Regions from separate parts of the Priestia sp. MDV22-iso46 genome, predicted to be linked through region 1. Evidence: predicted binding sites of a transcription regulator. Region 1 holds the regulator's gene; each other region holds the start of a gene.
What was found. Region 1 encodes LexA, which represses DNA repair genes until DNA is damaged. Its sites were predicted from a motif close to CGAACATATGTTCG; they were not measured.
Positions count from the first base shown of each region.

Region 1 (7,837 bases):
ACGTTTTTAGCTTATTGGCTTGGCATTTCTCCAAAAGCAGATGAAACGGTTGTATCACAAATTGCATCGAGTGTGTTTGGACGAAATGGATTTTATTATTTTATTCAAGGCACAACAGCTCTAATTCTAGTGCTAGCAGCGAATACGGGCTTTTCAGCTTTCCCTTTGCTGGCTGTCAACTTATCGTCTGATAAATACATGCCAAGAATGTTTCAAATTCGTGGCGATCGACTAGGCTATTCAAATGGAATTGTGACCCTTGGAATTGCTTCTATTGTCTTAATTGTAGCTTTTAAAGGAGCGACTGAACAATTAATCCCTCTTTATGCAGTTGGAGTGTTCATTCCATTCACGCTTTCTCAAACAGGCATGATTGTCAAATGGCTTAGAGAAAAGCCGGCCGGCTGGCAAGGAAAGCTAACCATTAACTTAATTGGTGCGCTTATTACCTTAACTGTGCTAATCATTTTGTTTACAACGAAGTTTTCACAAGTATGGTCCGTGCTCATTTTCTTACCGGTTATTGTCTATATTTTTCATCGCATTCATACGCATTATGAAGCGGTAGGAGAGCAGCTTCGCATTAAGCAAGGAGAAAAGATTGGAAAGCTTGAAGGAAGTGTGGTCATTGTTCCTGTAGCAGGAATGACAAAGGTAGTAGAAAATTCATTAAATTATGCAAGAACGATTGGCGATACCGTTATTGCAGTGCATGTGGCCTTTGATCGAGAAAGCGAAAAGAGAATGGAAGAGAAGTGGGAGAAGTGGCAGCCTGATATTCGTATTGTTACGTTTCATTCTCAATACCGCAGCTTAGTGCGGCCGCTGTTTCGATTCATTGATATGGCCGAGGAAAAAGCGCGGGAAAACAATATGGCTATTACGGTCGTTATTCCACAATTCATTACGAAAAAAAGCTGGCAAAATATCCTTCACAATCAGTCCAGTCTGCTGTTAAAAGCACATTTGCTTTACCGTAAAAACGTAATCGTTACAACTGTACCATACCGTTTTAAAAAATAATGAAACATGACTAAAAACCTCCAACTTGTATGTTGGAGGTTTTTAATTTTTAAATTCACATACACTAACCGTAATCGAATCTCATAAAGGCGCAAACGGAGGGATTGTATGAGTGAATTAATTAAGTTATTGCGAAAAGGAAATAAATCGGCCATGATGGCCGCTATAGTGAATACTATTATTTCCATTATTAAAGGGATTGCTTTCGCTTTAACAGGGAATGTAGCGATGTTTGCTGAAACGATGCACAGCTTAGGGGATGCAGCAAATCAGTTTTTTGTTTTTATAGGTTCGGCATTAAGTAAAAAAGCCCCGACCAAACGATTTCCAAACGGATTTGGCCGATTGGTTAATCTTGTTCTATTAGGAGCGGTTCTTGTAGTAGGAATTATGGCGTTTGAAACGATTAAAGAAGGATATCACCACATTCTTCATCCGACGAAGTCTTCAGGCTTTATTTTAAATATTGCAGTACTTGGCATCTCGGTGTTACTTGAAATGTTTGTTCTATTTAAGGCAATGAAAGAAATTTTGCACGATGTGGGGATAAACCCTGCAGAAACAAATGTTTTTGCGCAAAGCTTTGTTCATTTAAAGAAAGCCAAGCCAGCAACTAAACTTGTTTTTATGGAAGATCTGGTAGCTACTGGAGGAGGCGTATTGGCTTTAATCGCCGTTTTTATTTCGCGATTTACGCCTTTTCATCAAGCTGAAGGAATTGCTTCTATTTTAATTGGTCTTATGATGTTTTTTGTAGTAGGACGAGTCTTTTTAGATAATGCTGCTGGAGCGCTTGGCGAAGCGGATAAAGAAATGGAAATGAAAATTGGCGCGATTGTCATGCAAGATGTACAAGTGCGTGATATTCAAACGTTAATGGTGATGAAAGAAGGAGAAGAGCTTCACGTTGAATTAAAAGTAGAAATTGATCCTGTTTTAACAGTGGCAGAAGCTGATGATATTAAAGATCGTCTGGAAAATCGTATTTTACAGGAAAAAGGAGTAACGGATGTCATTATTGAATTTGATGAAGATGATGGAATTCCGGACTGGGTGCCAAGTGATTTACAGCTTCAAAAAGAATAAAAACAAGGAAGAAAACAGCTGTTTTCTTCCTTGTTTTTTTAGCTATATACTTTTTCACGTACGTTTGGAGAATCTGTTGAAGCTTTCGAGAAGTTAATGGTTTCACGTACAACGTAAATAGGTCTATTTTTACTTTCATCGTAAATTCTTGCGATGTATTGTCCGACTAGTCCTAAGCCAAGTAGCTGAATACCGCTAAAGAAGGTGATAGCTACCATAATAGAAGTCCAGCCAGGCTGAATGTTTTTACCTATCAGCCAAACAACAATCGAATAACTTAAAACTAAAAGTGATACAAAAACCGATAACCAGCCAATAATCATTACTAAACGCAAAAACTTCGTTGAAAACCCAATAATTCCATCTGAAGCAAACTTGATCATCTTTTTTAAAGGATATTTTGTTTCACCAGCAAAGCGTTCATCGCGCTCATATTCTACATATGTTTGCCTGAAGCCAATCCAAGACATCATTCCTCGTACAAAACGATTGCGTTCAGTCATTTTTTTGAATACATCCGCTACTTTTCGGTCGATAATACGAAAATCTCCCGTGTCTTTAGGGATTTCGATATCGGACATATAATTTAAAAAGCTGTTTGCATCCATACGTATGCGAACAGCTTTTATGTTTTAAACCGATCTTTTAATAAATTCCATAGGGAACTCACTCCGAGACTAATGCTGATCAGAATTCCTGATAGAGCTACTATTAAAGCGATATATTCAAAGATAGAAAACTGCTTCATACTATCCCAATGGATGTTTCCCTTTAGTTTGCTAATAACTAAATTCATTCCGTAAATACCGGAAAGAACCGTGTAAATCGTTAAAATTAATAATAAGTAATTGTGACGCTTGGCTGCGATTTTCTCTTGATTTTGGTACAAAGTACCAAGGGTTTCTTTGACTTCTTGATAAAGAGAATTGATATGAAAGATTTTTTTAAAGAGCTCAGAAAACTCTTGACCTTCTGTGCGAGAGCTAATTTCTAAAAACAAATATTTACCTGAAAACACGGTAATAGAGCGGATTAGTCGTTCAATGCCCTCTGAATTTTTATGAAACGTGAGCTGAGAATATTCATAAGATAGTTTTAGCAACACGATTTTATAGAAAAAATGTAAAAATAAATTATAGTAATGCTGGCCAAATAGATGATTCATCAAAAGCTGATCCGTTTTAGAGTCTGTCGATTTAGAAATACACGAAAACACATGGTCTGTTATGACGTAATAGGTTTCAGGAGCCCATCTGGAATACACATGTTTAGTATTATACGTTTTAATATACTCATGATTGTGTGCAGAAATAAACGCTTTCCCGCCAGGCGTATAGCTATTTAGCTGTCCAGTACGAAATAAAGTTGTGGAATTAATCTCTTGCTCTTGATTTACCGTTACATAACTTAACACAAACATCCGTTCATCGATAAAATAAGGAAGGCTCCCAACGTGCTGTTCACGTGTGGCTTCTTTCTTGATGTGTTCGTTCAAAAATGGCGCGAGCTGTGAAAAAATATAATCTTGCACTTTGCTATAGCGATGATGTTCATAGGTAATGGTGGATCCATGCTCTTCAGCAAGCTTCGGTTCTAATACACGAAAATGATTCATGAACTCTAAAATATCATCATAGGTGTAATGATTATGGCTCATCTCAGTGCGAATGGTCATGACGCCAATTTCAAAAGGACATAAAAAAACATCCACAGACAGCACGTTGCTAGACACGGTGGTGGAGGAAGTGTGTAAAGTAATGGTATGGTCTATTTTTTTTGAAAATCTAAGCAACCCTTCTTTTTCGCACGAGTCAGGGAATAGAATGCATTCAATGTAAGGAAGAAAATATTGATCCAGGCTATCATGAGATACGTAATATTGTTCTCCGTAGTATTCTTTTTCTAAATGTTTGTTTTGAATGGAAAAAAACTCGAACAAATTTGCTTCCAGTGCATGAACAAGCTGCTCTTTATTTTTTCGGTCAAAGGAAAAAGGAAAAAGAAACATGTTCATTGCTTTGGTAGGTACAATGGTTTGAAATGGTTCTGTTTTCCTTGGTGTATTGGTCATAAACTACATCCTTTTTATAGTCGGTTGTATTTCCTTGTAAGAGTCGAGGAAATGCAGATAGAAAGTAAAGGATAAAACAAGCTTTATAAAAACCGTTCTACCTGCCTGCGATGATTCAACGTATCATTTATAATATGCCAATTTTTTTTAGAAAACAAACGTAAAAAAACCAACTAACATCATGATTAGTTGGTTTTACATACAGTGTCTGATTAGTGAATCGTGCGATATACACCAGTTACTTTTCCTAAAATCGTTACGTGGCGAAGAATAATAGGCGCCATCGTTGAATTTTCAGGCTGTAAACGAACGAAATTTTCTTCTTTAAAGAAGCGTTTTACCGTTGCTTCGTTGTCTTCGGTCATAGCGACCACAATATCTCCATTATTAGCTGTTTGCTGCTGACGTACGATTACCATATCGCCATCTAGAATACCTGCTTCAATCATACTTTCTCCCATAATTTCAAGCATAAATACATGATCATCTGGAGAAACGAATTTATCTGGAAGAGGGAAATATTCTTCCACATTTTCAACGGCTGTTATAGGAAGACCCGCTGTTACTTTACCAATAACAGGAACATTAATGACATTGCTTTTAGGGATGTTTACTTCGTCTAGTTGAAGAACTTCGATTGCTCTCGGTTTTGTTGGATCTCTGCGAATTAACCCTTTGCTTTCTAAACGAGCTAAATGCCCGTGTACAGTGGAGCTAGAGGCTAATCCTACCGCTTCCCCAATCTCGCGAACAGAAGGCGGATAACCTTTTAATTTTACTTCGTGCTTAATAAAATCTAGTATGTCTTGTTGACGTTTTGATAGCTTCATATTTTTCACCTCGATTTTAGCTATTCTTTAGGTGAATTATACCACGTGATGTGTCAATATACAAACATAAGTTCGAAGAATTCCATTGACAGAAACAAATGTTCTCACTAAAATAAGAACATATATTCTGATAGGGGGATCATAATATGCAACAATTCTTACATTCTATGAAACATTACGCTATTTTTTTTGCAGTTATCGCTGCACTTACATATGTATTGACGCTGGTTTTAGGAGCGGATAAAGTAGATTTAGACAAATATTCAACGGTTACTATTACAAAAGGAGATACGCTTTGGGACTTGTCCAACAAGTATCATAATCACCATCATTTGACCACCAATGAATTTGTCAAATGGGTTGAAGACGTCAATGATTTAAACTCAGACACTGCCCAGTCTTTATCTCCTGGAGATAAATTATATATTCCTGTTTTAAAAAAAGAGTTACATAATCAAGTGGCAATTGAACAGTAGTGTGTAACGGCCGTTCCTGAATATTGTTAGAAGCCGAAAAGGTCGTGATAAAAGTGGATGCCATTATTTATTGCCGTGTCAGTACGGATAAAAAAACCCAAGAAACATCTTTACAGCGCCAGCAAGAAGAATTAAAAAAGCTTGCTGATCTTCACCATCTAAAGGTGAAAAAAGTCGTGATGGAAAAAGCAAGCGGATATGATGTAGACAGAGAGGGTATTTTGGATGTTCTTCATACAATGAAAGAAGAGAAAATATCTGTGCTGCTCATTCAAGACGAAACACGATTAGGCAGAGGAAACGCCCGAATTGCGCTGCTTCATGCTTTTCATAAAGAAAATGCTACAATCTATACGATTAGTCATCAAGGCCAGCTTCAGCTTTCAGAATCTGACTCAATGGTGTTAGATATTATTAGCTTAGTGGAAGAGCATCAGCGGAAATTACATAATGCTAAAATTAAAAGAGGAATGAAAAGAGCCGTAGAAAACGGTTATCGTCCGCAGCAAAATTTAAAAAATCAAGGAGTTAACTCGGGAAGAGAAAAAAAAGAAGCGCCGATTGAAGAAATTGTCCGCCTTCGTCATAACGGCTTAACCTTTGCTGAAATTTCAGTTACGCTAAAAGGTTTTGGTTATAATATTTCAAAAGCGACGGTACATCGTCGCTATCAAGAGTACCAAGACAGTGCTCAATCTCTTGATAAAACGAAAGAGATTTAGTAAGATGACTACATGTTGCCGGAACGGTTCGGTAATTTTAATTATTGATTATAAGGAGATAGGTTTTATATGCTATCAAAAGATAAACTTGCTCGTATTAATGCTCTTTCAAAAAAGGCAAAGGCTGAAGGGCTGACAGAATCTGAAGCGAAAGAACAGCAAGAGCTACGTCAGGAATATTTAAAAGTTTTCCGACAATCTATGACAAATCACCTTCATACGATTAAAGTTGTGGACGAAGAAGGTAAAGATGTTACGCCTAAGAAGTTAAAAGAGAGTAAAAAGAAGCGTCTTCACTGAGACGTTCTAGTAAAACTAGAGGGAGAGTTCCCTCTAGTTTTTTGTATATTTTTAATAAGGCACACAAAAACTGTAAAAGTGGAAATTTTTTTGGTTCAAGTATTGTACAAATAAGCAAATCATTAGTATGATAACATATGTACATAGTTTTGAAAGGAATGAAGAGTATGACACAACGTATTGAAGATCTTTCGATTGCAACAATTCGTACTTTATCAATCGATGCGATTGAAAAAGCAAATTCAGGTCACCCAGGTATGCCAATGGGAGCTGCTCCAATGGCATATACATTGTGGACAAAATTTATGAACATCAATCCAAAGAATCCAAACTGGTTCAACCGTGACCGCTTTGTATTATCAGCAGGACACGGATCGGCACTATTATACAGCTTGCTTCATTTAGCTGGATATGACTTATCAATTGAAGACCTTAAAAACTTCCGTCAATGGGGAAGTAAAACACCAGGTCATCCAGAGTTCGGTCATACAGCAGGTGTTGATGCAACAACTGGCCCACTAGGACAAGGTATTGCAATGGCTGTTGGTAAAGCAATGGCAGAACGTCATTTAGCTGAAACATACAACAAAGAAGGTTTAGAAATTGTAGACCACTTTACGTATGGTATTTGTGGTGACGGAGACTTAATGGAAGGTGTATCTGCTGAAGCAGCTTCATTAGCGGCACACTTAAAATTAGGACGTTTAGTTGTTTTATACGATTCAAATGATATTTCTTTAGACGGAGATTTAGATCGCTCGTTCTCTGAGAACGTAGAAGATCGTTTCAAAGCTTACGGATGGCAAGTAATCCGCGTTGAAGACGGCAATGACTTGACAGCGATTGCAAACGCAATTGAAGAAGCAAAAGGCGATTTAACACGCCCAACGCTAATTGAAGTAAAAACAACAATCGGATTTGGTTCTCCAAACCACGCGGGTACTTCTGGCGTGCACGGTTCTCCATTAGGTTCCGATGAAACAAAATTAACAAAAGAAGCTTATGCATGGACATTTGAAGAAGATTTCTATGTGCCAGAAGAAGTGTATGCTCACTTCAAAGCTACAATTGCTGAAGATGGCCAAAAGAAAGAAAACGAATGGAACGATGTATTTGCACAGTATAAAGAAAAATATCCTGAACTAGGTCGTCAATTTGAACTAGCAGTAGAAGGAAAGTTACCGGAAGGCTGGGAAGAAACGCTTCCAGCATACGAAACAGGTTCAAGCCTAGCTAGCCGTGCTTCTTCGGGAGAAGTATTAAACGCAGTAGCACAAGCTGTACCTCAATTCTTCGGCGGTTCAGCTGACTTAGCTGGCTCAAATAAAA
Region 1 is NZ_JBZVWT010000002.1:639,836-647,672, forward strand. Features, by position in the region: gene AC4NPH_RS15170 (APC family permease) at 1-1,023, shown strand, start outside; gene AC4NPH_RS15175 (cation diffusion facilitator family transporter) at 1,132-2,109, shown strand; partial or broken gene AC4NPH_RS15180 (glycosyltransferase) at 2,148-2,702, opposite strand; gene AC4NPH_RS15185 (magnesium transporter CorA family protein) at 2,735-4,180, opposite strand; gene lexA (transcriptional repressor LexA) at 4,393-5,010, opposite strand; gene yneA (cell division suppressor protein YneA) at 5,157-5,486, shown strand; gene AC4NPH_RS15200 (YneB family resolvase-like protein) at 5,540-6,208, shown strand; gene AC4NPH_RS15205 (DUF896 domain-containing protein) at 6,278-6,508, shown strand; gene tkt (transketolase) at 6,676-7,837, shown strand, end outside.

Region 2 (7,837 bases), on a different contig from region 1:
TTTCTTCAGTATCGCGTGAAAACGCCACGTCCATTTTTGTCAGTACGCCATCTTTTAACCACTTTTGCCATTCTGTTTGGTAAAGGAAGTCTGTTACGAAGTGCTGATCTCCAAAGAACATCCATGACTTGCCTTTTGCCCCTGTTTCTTCACGCTCTTGCATAAATGAGCGGAACGGAGCCACACCTGTACCAGGTCCTACCATAATGATTGGCGTTTCTTGATCTTGAGGAAGCTTAAAGTTTTTATTGCTTTGAAGATATACAGGAATCGTATCGCCTGGCTGCAAACGTTCTGAACATAGGACGGAACAAACACCTTTACGCTCGCGTCCATGCGCTTCGTAGCGTACCGCTCCGATTGTTAGATGAACTTCATCAGGGTTTGCTGATAAGCTGCTTGCAATCGAGTAAAGGCGCGCTGGCATTTTACGTAAAATGGCTACAAACTCTTGTGCCGATACGTTCCATGGGCCGAAGTCACGAACTAAGTCAATCACATCACGGCCTTGTGTGTATGCTTTCAATTCCTCGCGATTTTCTACAAGCGCTTTTAACTTATCGTTTCCAGTAAGCTCAGCTGCTTGCTTTAAAAGCGGCTTTGTTAAAACGGTAATTTCAAAATTAGAGATTAGCGCTTCTCTAAGAGGACGCGTTTCTCCTTCTTTATTAACCGTTACATTTTCACTTGCATCCCACTTGAATTCGTTAAGAAGAAGATCCACAAGCTCCGGGTCATTTTCAGGATAAATACCTAAACTGTCTCCTGGTTCATACGTCAAACCTGAACCTTCTAGAGATAGTTCTAAGTGTCGCGTTTCTTTATTTGATCCGCGGCCGTTTAAGTTTAAGTTCTCAAGCACTTCTGCTTTAAAAGGATTTGTTCTTGAATATGGTGAAGTTCCTGCAGGAGCTTCCGCTGGAACAGCTGCCGAAGCGCTGTGTCCTTTCGCTTCGCTTAATCCATCAATAACACCTTTAAGCCATTTATTTGCGGGCTCTTCAAAATCTAAATCACAGTCAACGCGCGGATACAGTCTTTCACCGCCAAGTTCTGCTAAGCGCACATCAAATTCTTTTCCTGTTTGACAGAAAAATTCGTATGAGCTGTCTCCAAGCGATAAAACAGAGAAACGGAAGTTCTCAAGTTTTGGCGCTCGACGGCCGTGAAGAAATTCATGGAAAGATAGCGCATTATCAGGCGGCTCTCCTTCTCCATGTGTACTTACGACAATTAATAAATTTTCAAGTTTCTTTAAATTATTTGGTTTGAAATCATTCATAGAAGATACGGTTACATTAAAGCCTTTTGCTTCAAGCGTTTTGCCTGTATTTTCAGCAAGTCCTTGAGCATTTCCTGTTTGTGATCCATAAAGAATCGTTACGTCTTTTGAAACTGTCTGTTTCGTTTGAGCAGGCGCTGCTGTAGAAACGTCTGGCGTTCCTTCGGCAGACGTAGATTGAGATGCTGTTAAATAACCGCTCAACCACATTTTTTGTGCTTCTGTTAATGTCGGCAGAAGGCGATTAAGCAAATCTGCTTGTTCTTGATTAAAAGGGCTGTTTACTACCTTAAGTTGCAACACTGTCCACCTCACAAAAATATATAATTTAAATATGTATGCTTTTACGAATCATCTTCAACAACATTTAATACCTGTGTCTAATTAATCAATGATGTTTCCCTTCATACATTATTATTCCTATAGATTATATCAAATTTAATTATATAAATCATTAGAAAATTCTTATCAAATTCGTCTACCTGCATTTTATCGGAGAAGAATAAATTAGTAAAATACATATAATTGATAACTAGTATTAAGATCATTAATAATTGAAGCTGTAGTTACGTTTTTTATAAACACAGTTACTTCTATATTTGTTCATTCTACATCCTTCACATGAATATGAATATTTTGTAATTTTTAGAGAAGTTTTGTAGAAACGGTTTTCTTTCTCATCAGAATGTTACATAATAAATGTAACATTAATCCTTTTAAAAAACACTATACGGAAAAGACAGTATATTCTGAAATTTAGGACAGTTTATAGGTGGGCTAGCAACCTTTTATTCGATCTATTCATACACGTTGGAGAATATAAAGGGAAGCTTGCAGTACATAAAATTCCCTTTTGCTCATCTCAAATGAAAGGACTGGCTTTTAAATCAGGTAATCTTTTTTAAGGAGGCTTCTCGAATGTTTTTACGAGAATTAACGAAAAGTGGGACGATAACTGTTTCTTACTATAAAGATGGAACGTTGCAAACGTGCAAAGGCCGCGTGCACAACTTAAATCTCCATCAGCAAATTCTATCCGTAAAAGACGAAAATGAAGCCGTTGTTTCCCTTCAGCTTTCTGATATTAAATCCATTCATTAGTATGTAAAATTAAGGAGGAATTCTCATGTGGAAAGATAATAAGCAAGCGCTTACAGATTTTGTGTCGGAAGATCGGTTTGAACTGAACTTATATTTAACGTATTTGCTTGATCAAATTTCGTATGACACGTCTAAACAATCCCCTTTTCTTCGTAAGCCTAATGAAACAACTAGTTAATATAGAAAAAAGCGCACAAATTTGTGCGCTTTTTTTAACGTGATGGCTCTACTTCAGCAATGCCTTCTTCTGGTTTTTCTTCGGCTTTTTTATTTGAAAGCTTGATCTGCCTTAAGAACAATGTGCATACCGCTCCTAAAATAATAAAAGCTAAGCCCATGAAAAAGACGCTGTGCAATGCGCTCATTAGCGAGGTCTTCAAAATTGGCACAATGCTGTCTGAAAGGGCAGCTGGAATACTCTTTAGCGCTTGGGGGCTAAACAGCATCTGCAGCACACTTTCAGGATTCGTATCAATCGCTTTTTTAAACCCGTCCGCAAAAGCACTTGCTTGAGCAGGCAATGTGTTTAAATATGGAACGAGTTTGTCAGTAAGAAGCGTACCTGATTTTGCATTCATCACCGCTCCTAAAATGGTAATACCGAACGTTCCTCCAATTGAACGGAAAAATTGACTTGATGATGTAACCACACCGAGCTCTTCTTTTGAAAAGCTCTCTTGAAGAGCAAGTGTTAAAATTGGCATCACAAGACCCATTCCTAAACCGATTATGGCCATATAAGAAGTGGCAACAAGTTTGCTAGTATGAAGGTCTAATGTTGTTAACAAGAAGAACCCTCCTGCCATAATGAGCATACCAGTTACGATTTGAGGCTTGATTCCAACTTTATAAACAAGCTGCCCTCCAATAATACTTGTTACAATCATTGAAATCATCATCGGCGTCATAATGGTACCGGATTCCGAGGCGCTGACTCCAACGATTCCTTGCATAAAGAACGGAACAAACGTAATGGCTCCGAACATGCCGATGCTCATAAAAAAGCCAATGATATTTAAAAGCGTAAACGTTCGGTTCTTAAATAAATACATCGGAAGAATCGGCTCTTTGGCTTTCGTTTCCACAATAATAAAGCTTATGATCCCAACAACAGCCAGTGTAAATAGACTAACAATTTGCCAAGAGTTCCAGTCGTAGTCTTTTCCTCCAAAGCTCAGGGCCAGAAGCAAGCTCACTACTCCGATAACCATTGTGAACATACCCGCTACATCGAATTTAACAGGTCCCGTATGTTTCTTTCCTTGAAGTCCCAGTGCAATAAAAACGGTAGCGAGTATCCCTACCGGCAAGTTGATGTAAAACACCCATTTCCAATTCAGTGAATCAACAATCCATCCGCCAATTTGTGGACCAATGACAGAAGCAAGGCCGTAAATTCCTCCGAATACTCCTTGAAATTTTGCTCGTGCTTTTCCTGTAAATAAATCACCGATTACAATCATTGCCATCGGCATCATAACGCCACCGCCAATTCCTTGTAATGCACGGAATAAAATAAGCTCTGTCATGTTATTTGCCATTCCACATAGAGCAGAAGCGACCATAAAAATAATAAGTCCTGTAACATAAATTACTCTGCGTCCTACTAAATCAGCGAGTTTCCCTGCAATCGGAACAACCGTTGTCGACGTTAATAAATAGGCTGTTGTCAGCCATGTCATCATGCTCAATCCACCAAGATCTCCTACGATTCTTGGCATAGCTGTTCCGACAATGGTTCCATCAAGTGCAGAAAAGAACATCGCAATAATTAACCCAATTAATAAGAGCGTGCGCTTTGAATTTTTTTGATTTTCCATCGTGTGTCTCTCCTCTTTTTTGTTACTGCTGCTTATCTTTATAAGAAGCAGCTGACGTTGCAAGCTTTTTCGTAATAGAAGCCATCATAGAAAGCTCTTCTTCTGTTAAATGCAAAAGATAGCGGTCCATAATGGCTTTTCGACCATTCAGCACATCTTCAAGCTTGCGATGCCCAAACTCCGTTAAGGTAATATCAACGACTCGTCTGTCCTCTTTATTATGTTCTCTTACAACAAAATTGTGTTGTTCAAGACGATCTACTAAAAGAGTCACGGCGCTCGGTTTGACATCCATGAGTTCTGCAATTTGAGAAACCTTGCTGCTCCCTACTTTCTTTAAATAAGAAAGAACAAATAATTGCGTAGGAGTCATCTCATGCTCATTTAGGCTCTCCATCATTTCAGGTTGCATTTTTTCAAATAGCACTTGAAGCGATGAACGAATCTCTCCAAGATACTGATTGCTTTTTGTCACATCTATTCCTCCAGGCTTGCTTATTTATTTCATATTATAAATAGTTAATGCTAATTAAATATAAATGCATATAAACTAAAAGTCAATTATTTCTTTTTTAGTATTGACCCTTACGCTGCGTTATATTTTATAGTAGATTTCAGAAGGGAGATGAAAGAATGAACAGAAAAGTAAAAGAAGTTGCTGACTTAGTAGGAATCAGCGTCCGCACGCTGCATCATTATGATGAAATCGGGCTATTAAAACCTGATGCCGTTAGTGAATCCGGCTACCGGCTTTATTCACCGGCTAATCTCGATATGCTTCAGCAAATATTATTTTTTAAAGAACTTGGCTTCCCTTTAAAACAAATTCACGAGATTATAACAGATCCGACGTTTAATCGCACAGAAGCGTTGATACTGCAAAAAAACATGCTGATTGAAAAACGCAGTCGGCTCGATCAAATGATTGTAACCATTAATAAAACGATTCAATATGAAAAAGGAGCGATTGAAATGAACGAAAAAGAGCGGTTTAAAGGACTGGATTTTTCGCATAACCCCTATGAAGAAGAAGCACGGAAGCGCTGGGGAAATCAGCGGGTAGATGAAGCGAATGAAAAAGTACAAAGCTTCTCACAAGAAGAACAGCAGAGCATATCAAACGAATGGGAAAGTATCTACACTCACTTAGCTTCGCTTCGTGATCTGTCACCATCCTCTACAGAAGCTCAAAAAGCTATTGCGACATGGTATCAATTTTTAAATGAGAACTTTGGAACATATTCATTAGAAGCCTTTAAAGGTCTTGGAGAAATGTATGTGCAAGATGAGCGATTTACAACTAACATTGATCGCTATGGAAAAGGATTAGCCAAATTTATGAACGAGGCGATGAGTGTATTTGCGGAAGCTAAAAAACAATAAACAAAAAAAGAGTGAGATATAACTACGTCAATTCAATCTAAAGACGAACCATTGGCATACATGATCTGACCTGCTTGTTCCGCCGCCATTGATTTCCGTCCAAGGCTTCGCGTTCCGCGGGCGCCGCTGAGCCTCCAAAATCGTTAGAAGCATCTGCCTATAGGAAGCCTATGTTCATCACCACAATGAAAAAATCCGAACGATTCATCGTTCGGATTTTCATTCACTTAATATACTTTTGTCCCAGCCTCTTTTTATAAGTGAAGACCCATAAGCATTGTATTATAGTACACGCCATTTATATAGGTGTCTTTTTCTTTTAACCCTTCTGTTTGAAACCCTAGCTGCTTGTATAAAGAAATAGCTCTTTGGTTATCTTCTCGCGTCACAAGTTCGATTTTTTTTGTTTGTTTATTTGTACGTGCCCATTCAATCAGCTCAATCATTAGCTGTCTGCCTAACCCTAGCCCGCTATAAGATTTCTCTACTACAATACCGAGGATTCCCACATGCTTATTACGCGGGTTTTGAGACGAGGTGATGGATGCAATACTAATGATTTTCTCTTCTTTTTCAGCCACAACTATAAGAGCATTTTGCTCTTGTTTTACAGAAGCTAAAAACAGTTCGTACTCTGAAAGAGGTGTAAGAAACTCACCTTCTCCAAATGAAAGAAAATCGCTTTCTCCTCCTACCCGGTTGTAAAAAGCAATCATTTTCTCTGCGTCTTTCGGTGCTGCTTCTCGAATGCTGATGCCTATACCGTTCTTTAATGTACATAAACTCATATATCCATCTTCCTTTTGGTTATTCTTGTTTGCTTAGCCCAATTTTAGCGCTGTTTTTCTCTCCACTGATCTAACCACATGCGATTTCCTAAAGCTGTAAAATCATTTTCGTCGGCGTAGCGTTCAATGACGGAAAGCGCGTTGTCCTCAAGCATTGGTGAATAGCTCATGATTTCTAAAATATGATGTGCAGCCCATAGGTCAATTCGATAAGTAGGATTCGTCAGCAGTGTTGCAAATTCAAACAGCATGCCTGGATAATATAAATGAATGAGCTGCGCAATTTTTTTCATATCTTCTGCAGCTCGATTGCCTTTTTTTACAGATTTTTTATCTCGATAATCGATTTCATAATGAATTTTGGCGCTTTTTTGATAAAGATCAACTAGCGTTTCATACGTACGGTGTTTCCGCATTTCTCATCTTCCTTTGCTTCTAGATTTCCTCGTTTGAAGATGCTATAGTTCATTTTTAGGTTTCATATATTCAAATAAATGCAGCAAAAATATGATACTTCCACCAATACACATCACAAAACTTAACGTAGCAGGATACTGAATAAAGAAACCGACAACACCAAAAATCAGCATAGCAAGCGCTCCTATCATCATAAACAGATGATAAGCCGGTGTATTTTCTTCATTATTCATACATAACTCCTTTTCACTATTTTTTAAGTTATTAAAAAGATATGACACTTCTTTTGGACTATGATCTTTTATTTTGCTGCCGCTTTATTTCTTTAGTTTAGCACGAAGTAACGTGAGAAGGCCTCCTCCAAACATGACGCCACCCACAATTTGATACAGATGTATGTAGCTTTTTATCGTTTCAAGATACAGATCCGTGTCTGCGTTCCCTTGACTTTCTAGCCATTTTTCACCCATGGCCTGCCCTGTTGCAACGCTTTTTAACAAAACGACCAGGCCTCCAAGCATGACAACAGCGGCGATAATAAGCTGCACCTTTTCTTTGTCATCTAGCATTTTTTTGAGCTCATCTGCCATATATATCTCTCCCATCCTTACCTTGTTATGTATCTACTTGTTTGTAATCATGCTGTTTTTTCTATTATAACGCTCAACTTGGTCATTATAACACGGTTTTGCCCTGGCTTTAGTCTTACTTTTCATAAATCAAGCCTTTTTGGATCATACTATATTTGAAACACAAGCGTCTTTAACATCCCTTCATCATTTTTAAAGGGTTACTAATTGAGGTTGATACATGCTTATATTTTTAGGGGTTTTTTTACTTTGTGCAGCTGTTTGTTTAGTAGAAATACCTTATTTAAAAAAAGTGAACAGTAAAAAAGAAAAGCAAATTTTTTGGAGTTTGTTCATAGTAAGTATTTTAATTGTTAGTTTAAAATACGGCGGTGTGGAGGTTCCTAACCCCGGGGACGGCATTGCTTTTTTATTAAAACCTTTTAGTGATTTTTTGTTCAGTCTGTTGAAATAAAA
Region 2 is NZ_JBZVWT010000003.1:518,765-526,601, reverse strand. Features, by position in the region: gene AC4NPH_RS20185 (assimilatory sulfite reductase (NADPH) flavoprotein subunit) at 1-1,582, opposite strand, end outside; gene AC4NPH_RS20180 (YolD-like family protein) at 2,201-2,383, shown strand; gene AC4NPH_RS20175 (hypothetical protein) at 2,409-2,561, shown strand; gene AC4NPH_RS20170 (MDR family MFS transporter) at 2,596-4,203, opposite strand; gene AC4NPH_RS20165 (MarR family winged helix-turn-helix transcriptional regulator) at 4,226-4,678, opposite strand; gene AC4NPH_RS20160 (MerR family transcriptional regulator) at 4,837-5,586, shown strand; gene AC4NPH_RS20155 (GNAT family N-acetyltransferase) at 5,841-6,374, opposite strand; gene AC4NPH_RS20150 (hypothetical protein) at 6,419-6,790, opposite strand; gene AC4NPH_RS20145 (hypothetical protein) at 6,833-7,024, opposite strand; gene AC4NPH_RS20140 (hypothetical protein) at 7,109-7,381, opposite strand; gene AC4NPH_RS20135 (hypothetical protein) at 7,602-7,835, shown strand.
Region 2: the regulator LexA is predicted to act here: its motif matches at 2,064-2,077, upstream of AC4NPH_RS20180 (YolD-like family protein).

Region 3 (7,837 bases), on a different contig from region 1:
TTTAACTTCAGGATGAATTTGTGTTGTTGCGCTATTATCTAAATAAAGCATCATTATCACCTATACTTCCATTTTTAATAAGTTGAGGAGAAGCTTGTCATAGTTTCTAGCATGTTTGTATTCATTTTCAAGTAATACAATGCCTCTTTCTAAATGTGCATTAAAAAGGTCTGGGAAGTACTCTTCATCAGATACATTTCTTTGAGCATGTTGTCTAATTAAAGCTTTGTAAATATAATCGTTCTCTCCAGTCATTGCATTTCGGTTAATATCAACACCAAATTTATTTTCTACTAAATCAGGCATTGACGGATCTCTTAAGGAAAGTGCAAGGGCAATTCTAGATAAAATATTCCAAGTTAATCCTGTAGTACTTTGAAGAGAGACTAATCTCTCTCCAGTTTCTTTTGAAGTTTTTAATCGGAAATTCATAGGTTTACCCCCGTTTGTCTAAAAGGAAAATACTGATTTAAAATCTGAGTTTCTTTTCTTGCTACATCAAATTCAAGCATATACTCCTTGGCCACATGATCCTCAAGAATCTTATAGTTATTTTCATCAATCTCTGCATCGGTTGAAAGAATAATCGCTTGTCTACCGCAATTAGGGATAAACTCTGTTAATACTGATGCTTTATGAGTTTTATCTAATCTACCTAGTAAAGTATCAAAGATGAAAGGTACTTTTCTGCCTGAACATTTAAAGATTGCCCAAATGATAGAAATAAGTAAGATTTCTTTTTCTCCTGCTGAAAGTGTTGATTTTTCAATATATTCCTTTTGTGAATCAAGCAAGAGAACATCATATGTTTGATGATCAATAACAATAGATGAAATATAATTATGTTTTCTTAAGATTCTCTTCAGCATAACAGAAGCCTCGATTTGAACCTGTTGTAGCTTTTTCTTTAATTGAATTTCTCGGAATCTTCGACTCAATGTAATAATTTTTTGTGATTCAATAAATGAACTCTTTGTTTTTTCACTGTCTTTTAGAGTTCCTTGAATCTTATCTATAGCAGATGTAATTCCGTCTAATTCAGTCTTCCATTCTTCTAGCTGAGATTCACGTTGACTCAATTCATCTTCTAGTTTTAAAATAGCTTGTTGAGTCTCTTCCATTCGTTGAATCATATCACTAAATTCATTGGTTGTATCATTAATCTTCAACTTTTCTCTTAACTGCTGAAGTTCGTTTAACTTCTCTTTATTATCATTAATAATATCTAGACATTCTTGCTGAGCATTGCTCGAAACACTTAGAAACATATTCTCAATTAGGCTACTTTCAGAAAAAGAAGCACCATGAATTTGGCTAATTTCTTTCTCCGGCTTCATTAAATTTAATAGTTGATTTTTCAATTCGTAACCAGCATTCTCTTCGAAAGAACCATTAATAGAGTGGAGAACATTATTTATTTTCTCATCTGTGAGTTTTGTATCTAACTGTTTAAATAATTGTAATGATTCCTCATCCTGAATTTGTTGTCTAACGTCTGAAAGAAGTCCTTTAGTTAAATAGAAAGGAAGAAGGTTAGCAACAAAACCTTTAATCTTTTCAAAGTTTTGTTTTCTAACGTTTTCAATGTTGTTCATTTCCTTAACAATCTGGTCTCTTTCAGATTTTATAAGTCCACCATATTTCTCAAATGCATCTTTAAGTTGCTGATATTCATCACTAAGTTCATCTCTCTTAAGATTAAGTTCTTTTAACTCAGAGATAGCCAAAATAATCTTCTTCCTCAACTCTTTTTCACGAAGGTTTGAATCATAAAGAACTTGTTCAGACTCTTCCATTTTTCTAACATCTACAGATTGATTAGAATAGCTCTCAAGATCATTTTCAAGTGTCTCAAATAAATCAAGGTTAAACACTACTTTAGATAGATTCTGTAAGTATTCAGATAGCAAATCTTTGCTAATAATTCTTGCTATTTCCTCCCCATCAAATAGACATAGATCTAACAGTTGAGGTGGCATTATTTCTTTTAATTTTGATTGAAAAATTTCTTTTTCGTATTCTGATAAATGTATTCCATTCGCAGATAAATCAAACGTTTCTTTTAAGGCATCATTAGAGAATCTCCAATGGCGATATAAGATGTAATCCGTTTTTTCAAAATTATCCACTAGAGAAAAATCTAATTTAATTCTAAAGTTATTTTCATTATTCCTTTTCGCATTATGATTTAGGATACTTTGAACTTTCTTAAAGTATTCAGCATTATCTGTTTTAAATCCATAACCATAAGAGCCGAACAAACCCAGTTTTATTGCATTTAAGAGAGTTGTTTTACCAGCGCCATTCTCTCCGCCAATTAAAATAACATTTTTACCGTTCTCTGGTCGAAGGTTAAAAGAGTTTGTCTCTTTATAAGCACCTATATTCGTTAATTGAATCTCATTTATAATCATGTTTAAACCTCATTTTCTACTATTACAGATGTAAATAATCTTGTTTTAATGCTTTTCCTATTTCATCCATTAAACCTCTTCTAACTTTGTATCCAGAGAAATCCTTTTCAATAGATATTAATTGCTTAATTACTTTTATATCAACTTTAAATTGATCACAAAGTAGTTCTAAGTCTGATACTTGTTCTTTATCAAATAATGGACGGTCATCAATTTCCCAATCTAGAGAATAGCCCATAATCTCTTCAAAGATTCTTGGAACCTGATCTTCCCAATCTCCATGTTTAAACCAGATTTTACGAATCGCTTTTAGCTCTTCAGTACTTATAAGTTCATAATGAGGATCATCTGGATGTTTTAAATCTTTTTGAACTTCCAAGAGCTTTGTAAGGATTTCTTGTCGCGTTTCCAATGTGAAAGGCCCTAAACCAAGTTGCGCATATTTAGTTACTATTTCACCATCCAATGTTTCTTCTTCATAGGTAACTAAAATTTTGTAATCTTCGGGAGCACTCAAATCAATATTGTTTTTTGAAAGATAATTTTTCAATGCTTCCTTCTCAACGATTGCATACTGATCAAGTGGTATATGTTGCTTTGGTCTTCCAGATTTTTTTGGAATTAATACATGTGGCACGTCATCAATATCTACAATTCTTACTTCTTTAAAGTAGGTATGACCGTTCATTCTATATTTCATTCTTCGAGTTCGATCATCTCTAATGGCAGATAGCCAATTTCTAAAATCAAGTAAAGGTTTCATCCAATCATGACCACTTTGAATAAAGCCACTTAAAGCTTTATCTTCATTAACTACTGTACATACCCAGCAACCAAATCGACTGTTACCACATGACCCCGCACTTTCCTTAATTGATTTATCAATTACAAGAGGGCACTCGCCACTGTTAGAATCTTGATAAAGTCGATGAAGCTCATGATTATCATCACCCCAAGGAGAAGGATGGTTAAGTAAATAATTCCAAACGTCATCAAGTGTAAAACTTCGGATAGGAGCATACACATAAGCATTTGATAAAGTGGAATGTCTCATGAAAGTCTTTCCTTCCACACTATGAGAGCGAATTACATTTCCACGAGTAGCACTTTCATCTTCGCGAACTCCTAATACCATGATAACTTCTCCAAATGAAGATACCTTATCCATGATGAATTGATTAGCCGGATCAATTTTCAATCTATCCGTACACCATCTAAATTTTTGGTTTGGAGAAGGATATCCTTTACCTATAATGTTAACCCAGAATGACTGTTCGGCAACTGGCTTCACTTTATGGGTTTCTATTGGTAGATCTCTGCTTAACGCTTCATCTTGAATTCTTCTAAGTGTTTGATTAATTGAATTTATAATTAAAGGTGTCTCTACTAATGTATCTGAAGAAATAACATATACTTTTTTATGCAATTCTTCTTTAGGCATTTCACATAATGCTTCAAATACTAGTTGAACTACAACTGTAGAATCCTTTCCCCCACTATATCCTACTACCCATGGGCGATCGTCTTCCTTATATGCTTTTTTTATTCTCTCTTTTGCGTCATCAACAAAAGGTACTTGTTTTGATAAAAGATTACTAATGATGCCATTGTTCATAGTTAAACTACTCCTTGAAAAAATTTGTCTTCTAATGTTTGTTCAGCATCACTTAAAGGTAGACCAATTAATTGCTTAATTTTATTAGAAGTTAATTGAATGGTGGAAGAAGTCTTTTGAATACGACCATTCTGATTAAATGCACGACCTAACCAATCCTTAGTGTTACTTCTATTCCAATCTATGTTCGACAACCTTTGAATATAATTCTCCCAATCCTTAGGGTGATGTTTTTTTAAGTATTGTCCTACTAAGCCAACAGCTTCAATAAACACACCATGTCCCACAATAAAGTTTGCTCTTAATTCGCGAGGCGTCAATTGTTTTTGAAAAACCATGTTCCATTCTACAATAGAATCACATAAAACTAACCAAAAACGCTTTAAAAACTCTTCTTCTTCCTGCGTAATTTCATCACCTTTAGACTTACCTACTAGCTTTAAATTCGTGTTAAATATATGATTTAGAGCTAATATCTTAGGTGAGTTTTTTGATAATGATACTTTTTCTTTGTCTGTGTATCTACTCAATAAAGGTGTAGAGGTTACAACATCTTTTGTTATAAGTGATAAGCGATCTCGATAATCATAAAGGATCCCTATAGAAGAAGTCGTATTTACTGCATGTCTATTCAAATCCGAAAAAATTTGTTGGGATTTTTTTAGACCTTCATCATGAAAAAAAACAACTGATATTGTTTCATTTCCAAGCTCTGGAGATATTTTCAATGCTTCCTCAATAGCTGCTCTTCGATGTTGACCATCATTAATTAAGAACCTTGCATCAAGTGAAATTCTTAATTGCCCTAGATCTTTCGATGATGGGTCATTGTTATAAGGTTTAAATTCGATTTCTCCATCTATCGATGCGGTAATGGACGAGAATACATAATCTTCTTGGTTTTCTACTATGTAGTTTGTCATCTCCGGTATTCTGGCTTTATTTAAAATTCTTTGAGCTCTATATTCAGGTGGAATCTCTTCCTCATCAAAAAGAAAGATTTTTGGAATGATGCGAAGTGGACACATCGCAACAAAGTATTCTTTACCAGCCTGCATTCCTCTAATAGAAGGAAAATTATAACTAAATGTGGCGTCCATGTTCGAACCTCCTTATTACGTACGTAAAAGATAAATTGATTATAAAACAATTGACGTTAAGATACAATAAAAAAAGCCGAATGAAAGTTCGGTTTTTTTATATTTACTATTTAACTTTATTATTTGAATATATTCTATTTGGAAAATATAACCTCTAATACAACCATAGGGAAAATATAAAGAAGATATGTTAAAATTGAAATGAAATGGAAAATGATTATAGTAATCGGAGATGATTAATAAATGAGTTCCCAAGAGGTCTTTTTTTTAAGCTTCTTAGAAGATATAAATCCTACAGCAGCTCAAAGTGCTAAAAAGATGCAAGAATTAATATATGAAGATCCGAGTAGTTCTATTATGAAGGCCAGACTGTTCGCTGAAGCAATTCTTAATGACATATTTAAACTCGAAAAAATACAAGAACCTTATGTAAATACTTTATATGAGAAGATCTCGTATTTAACAAGAAATGATTATATTGAAAGAGAAATTCAAAAATCATTTGATACCATACGCTTATCTGGCAATAAGGCTGCTCACGACGGGCAATTTAATGATATTACAGAGGCTTTCAAGCTGCATAAAGAAATGTATAAGATTGCAGTTTGGTTTTATGAAGTATATACCTCAGAACAACTAGATTTACCTGTCTATGAGCTCCCTAAACCTCGACACCAAGAGAATATAGAAGATATTGTAAAAAAACAATTACTCGACCTTTTTGGCCCTGAAGGGTTAAAGATAGCCCAAAAGGAGACAACCTCGGAGAAAGAAAAACCTCAATTTGTAGAGGAAATGGCATCTCCAGATCATAATTATAAGCCTTCTCTTTTAAATAAGGATTTAGAAAAAGGCCAAAGTTACCTAATAAGGGAGTTAAACAGATTAAAAGATTCATCTAAAGAAGCAATTGAAAATGCAAATAATTTTAGTACTTTCAAGGACTACATGCATGTAGATCGAAACATTCAACTAGATTTGGAAAACATATTAGAACGTAATAAAAACAGAGAAAAAGGTAATTTAATTTTATTATGCGGTAGTGTGGGAGACGGAAAATCTCACCTTTTAGCATACCTCAAAGAAAAGAAACCTGAGTTAATAAAAGACTATAAGATCTTTAATGATGCAACTGAAAGTTTCTCGCCTGACAAAGATGCAATGGAGACTTTAGAGGAGATCTTAAACAACTTTTCTGATGAGAAAATTGACCATTCAACTCAGAAAGTAATTCTCGCAATTAATATGGGAGTATTACATAACTTTATTAATGCAAAGCACGAAGAGTATTCGTATAAAACCTTAAGGCATTTTATTGAACAAAGTGATTTATTTTCTCAAAGTATAACTACTTACTTTAGTGACGAGAATTTCGATTTACTAAGTTTTGGTGATTATCAATCATATGAGCTAACTGAGAAGGGACCTAATTCAACCTTCTACTCTTCCCTACTAAAGAAGGTATGCACCCCTTCAGAAGAGAACCCCTTTTATTTAGCCCTGGAAGAAGATAAAAAGAATGAAGTTAATAGTATTGTTCATGCAAATTACCAATTAATACAGAATAAATTTGTTCAAGAGCAGATTATACAGCTGATTATACAGACAATTGTTAGAAAGAAATTAGTTATCTCAGCTCGTGCTTTCCTTAATCTCATTGCTGATATTTTAATTCCGGACAATATTCAAAACATAGAGCTTATGTCCAAATTTGATATTCTGGAGTTCTCATTACCAAATCTTTTGTTTAATCGAAAAGAACGATCTTCAATTCTTCAAGCTTTAAGCCAATTAGATCCTATTCATCATCGATCTGTTTTTATTGATCAATTAGTAGTTGAGCTTAGTACGCTCAATGATTGGAATAATGTAATTGAAAATTATATACAAGAGGAAATATCACAAAGTTGGTTTAAACCTTTTATCTGCAAAGAAAATTTGACAGACTATTCTTTCAATTTGTTTTTTGAGACATTTATTAGAAGTACGTTTTTAACCAATGAGAAATTTGCTTCTAATATTGCTGATCACAATTATTTAGACTTTCTTAAAAACCTTTATTATTTCAATGTCGGAGATAAAAGAAAAATCAAAAGCTTTTATGATGAAATTAAAACAGCGATCTTTAAATGGAAAGGCAGCCCAAAGAAAGACTACATTTACGTAGATAAAGCTTCTGAAAAATATCGTCTAGCACAGAAATTGGAGTTAAAACCTTCAATCTCTCATCTAAAACCAAGTACAAAAGAGATAATAGAGTCATTTAGATCTTTTATCACACTTGCTTATAATGATGGAAAACAAGAAAATAATATCTTTTTAGATATTGATTTTCCTTTATATCAATTACTAATGAAGGTACGAGAGGGATACTGTCCAAATAAAAAAAATGAAGAAGACGCAATTAAATTTGTCGAATTTATTGAAAAACTTATGGTATATGGAGATAAGAAAAAAGAAATGCTTGTCCATTTCCCTAAAGATAATAGGTTTTATACGATTAAGCGTGATACTTTTGATTCATTTGTATTTGAAAGGGAGTAAATTTAAATGGTTCAGACCTTGGATAGAGAATATTTAAAAAATCATCTAGAGCAAACAAAAAGGCACGACACAGGAAAGGTTTTGGATATATTACCTTTTTCGTCCAACAGAAAAAAATCTATTAGAGGACAATTTAATCAGATTCTTGGTGAATATATAAGAAA
Region 3 is NZ_JBZVWT010000005.1:55,100-62,936, reverse strand. Features, by position in the region: gene AC4NPH_RS23005 (cysteine desulfurase family protein) at 1-51, opposite strand, end outside; gene dndE (DNA sulfur modification protein DndE) at 61-432, opposite strand; gene dndD (DNA sulfur modification protein DndD) at 429-2,414, opposite strand; gene dndC (DNA phosphorothioation system sulfurtransferase DndC) at 2,437-4,029, opposite strand; gene dndB (DNA sulfur modification protein DndB) at 4,032-5,129, opposite strand; gene dptF (DNA phosphorothioation-dependent restriction protein DptF) at 5,373-7,673, shown strand; gene dptG (DNA phosphorothioation-dependent restriction protein DptG) at 7,680-7,837, shown strand, end outside.
Region 3: the regulator LexA is predicted to act here: its motif matches at 5,207-5,220, upstream of dndB (DNA sulfur modification protein DndB).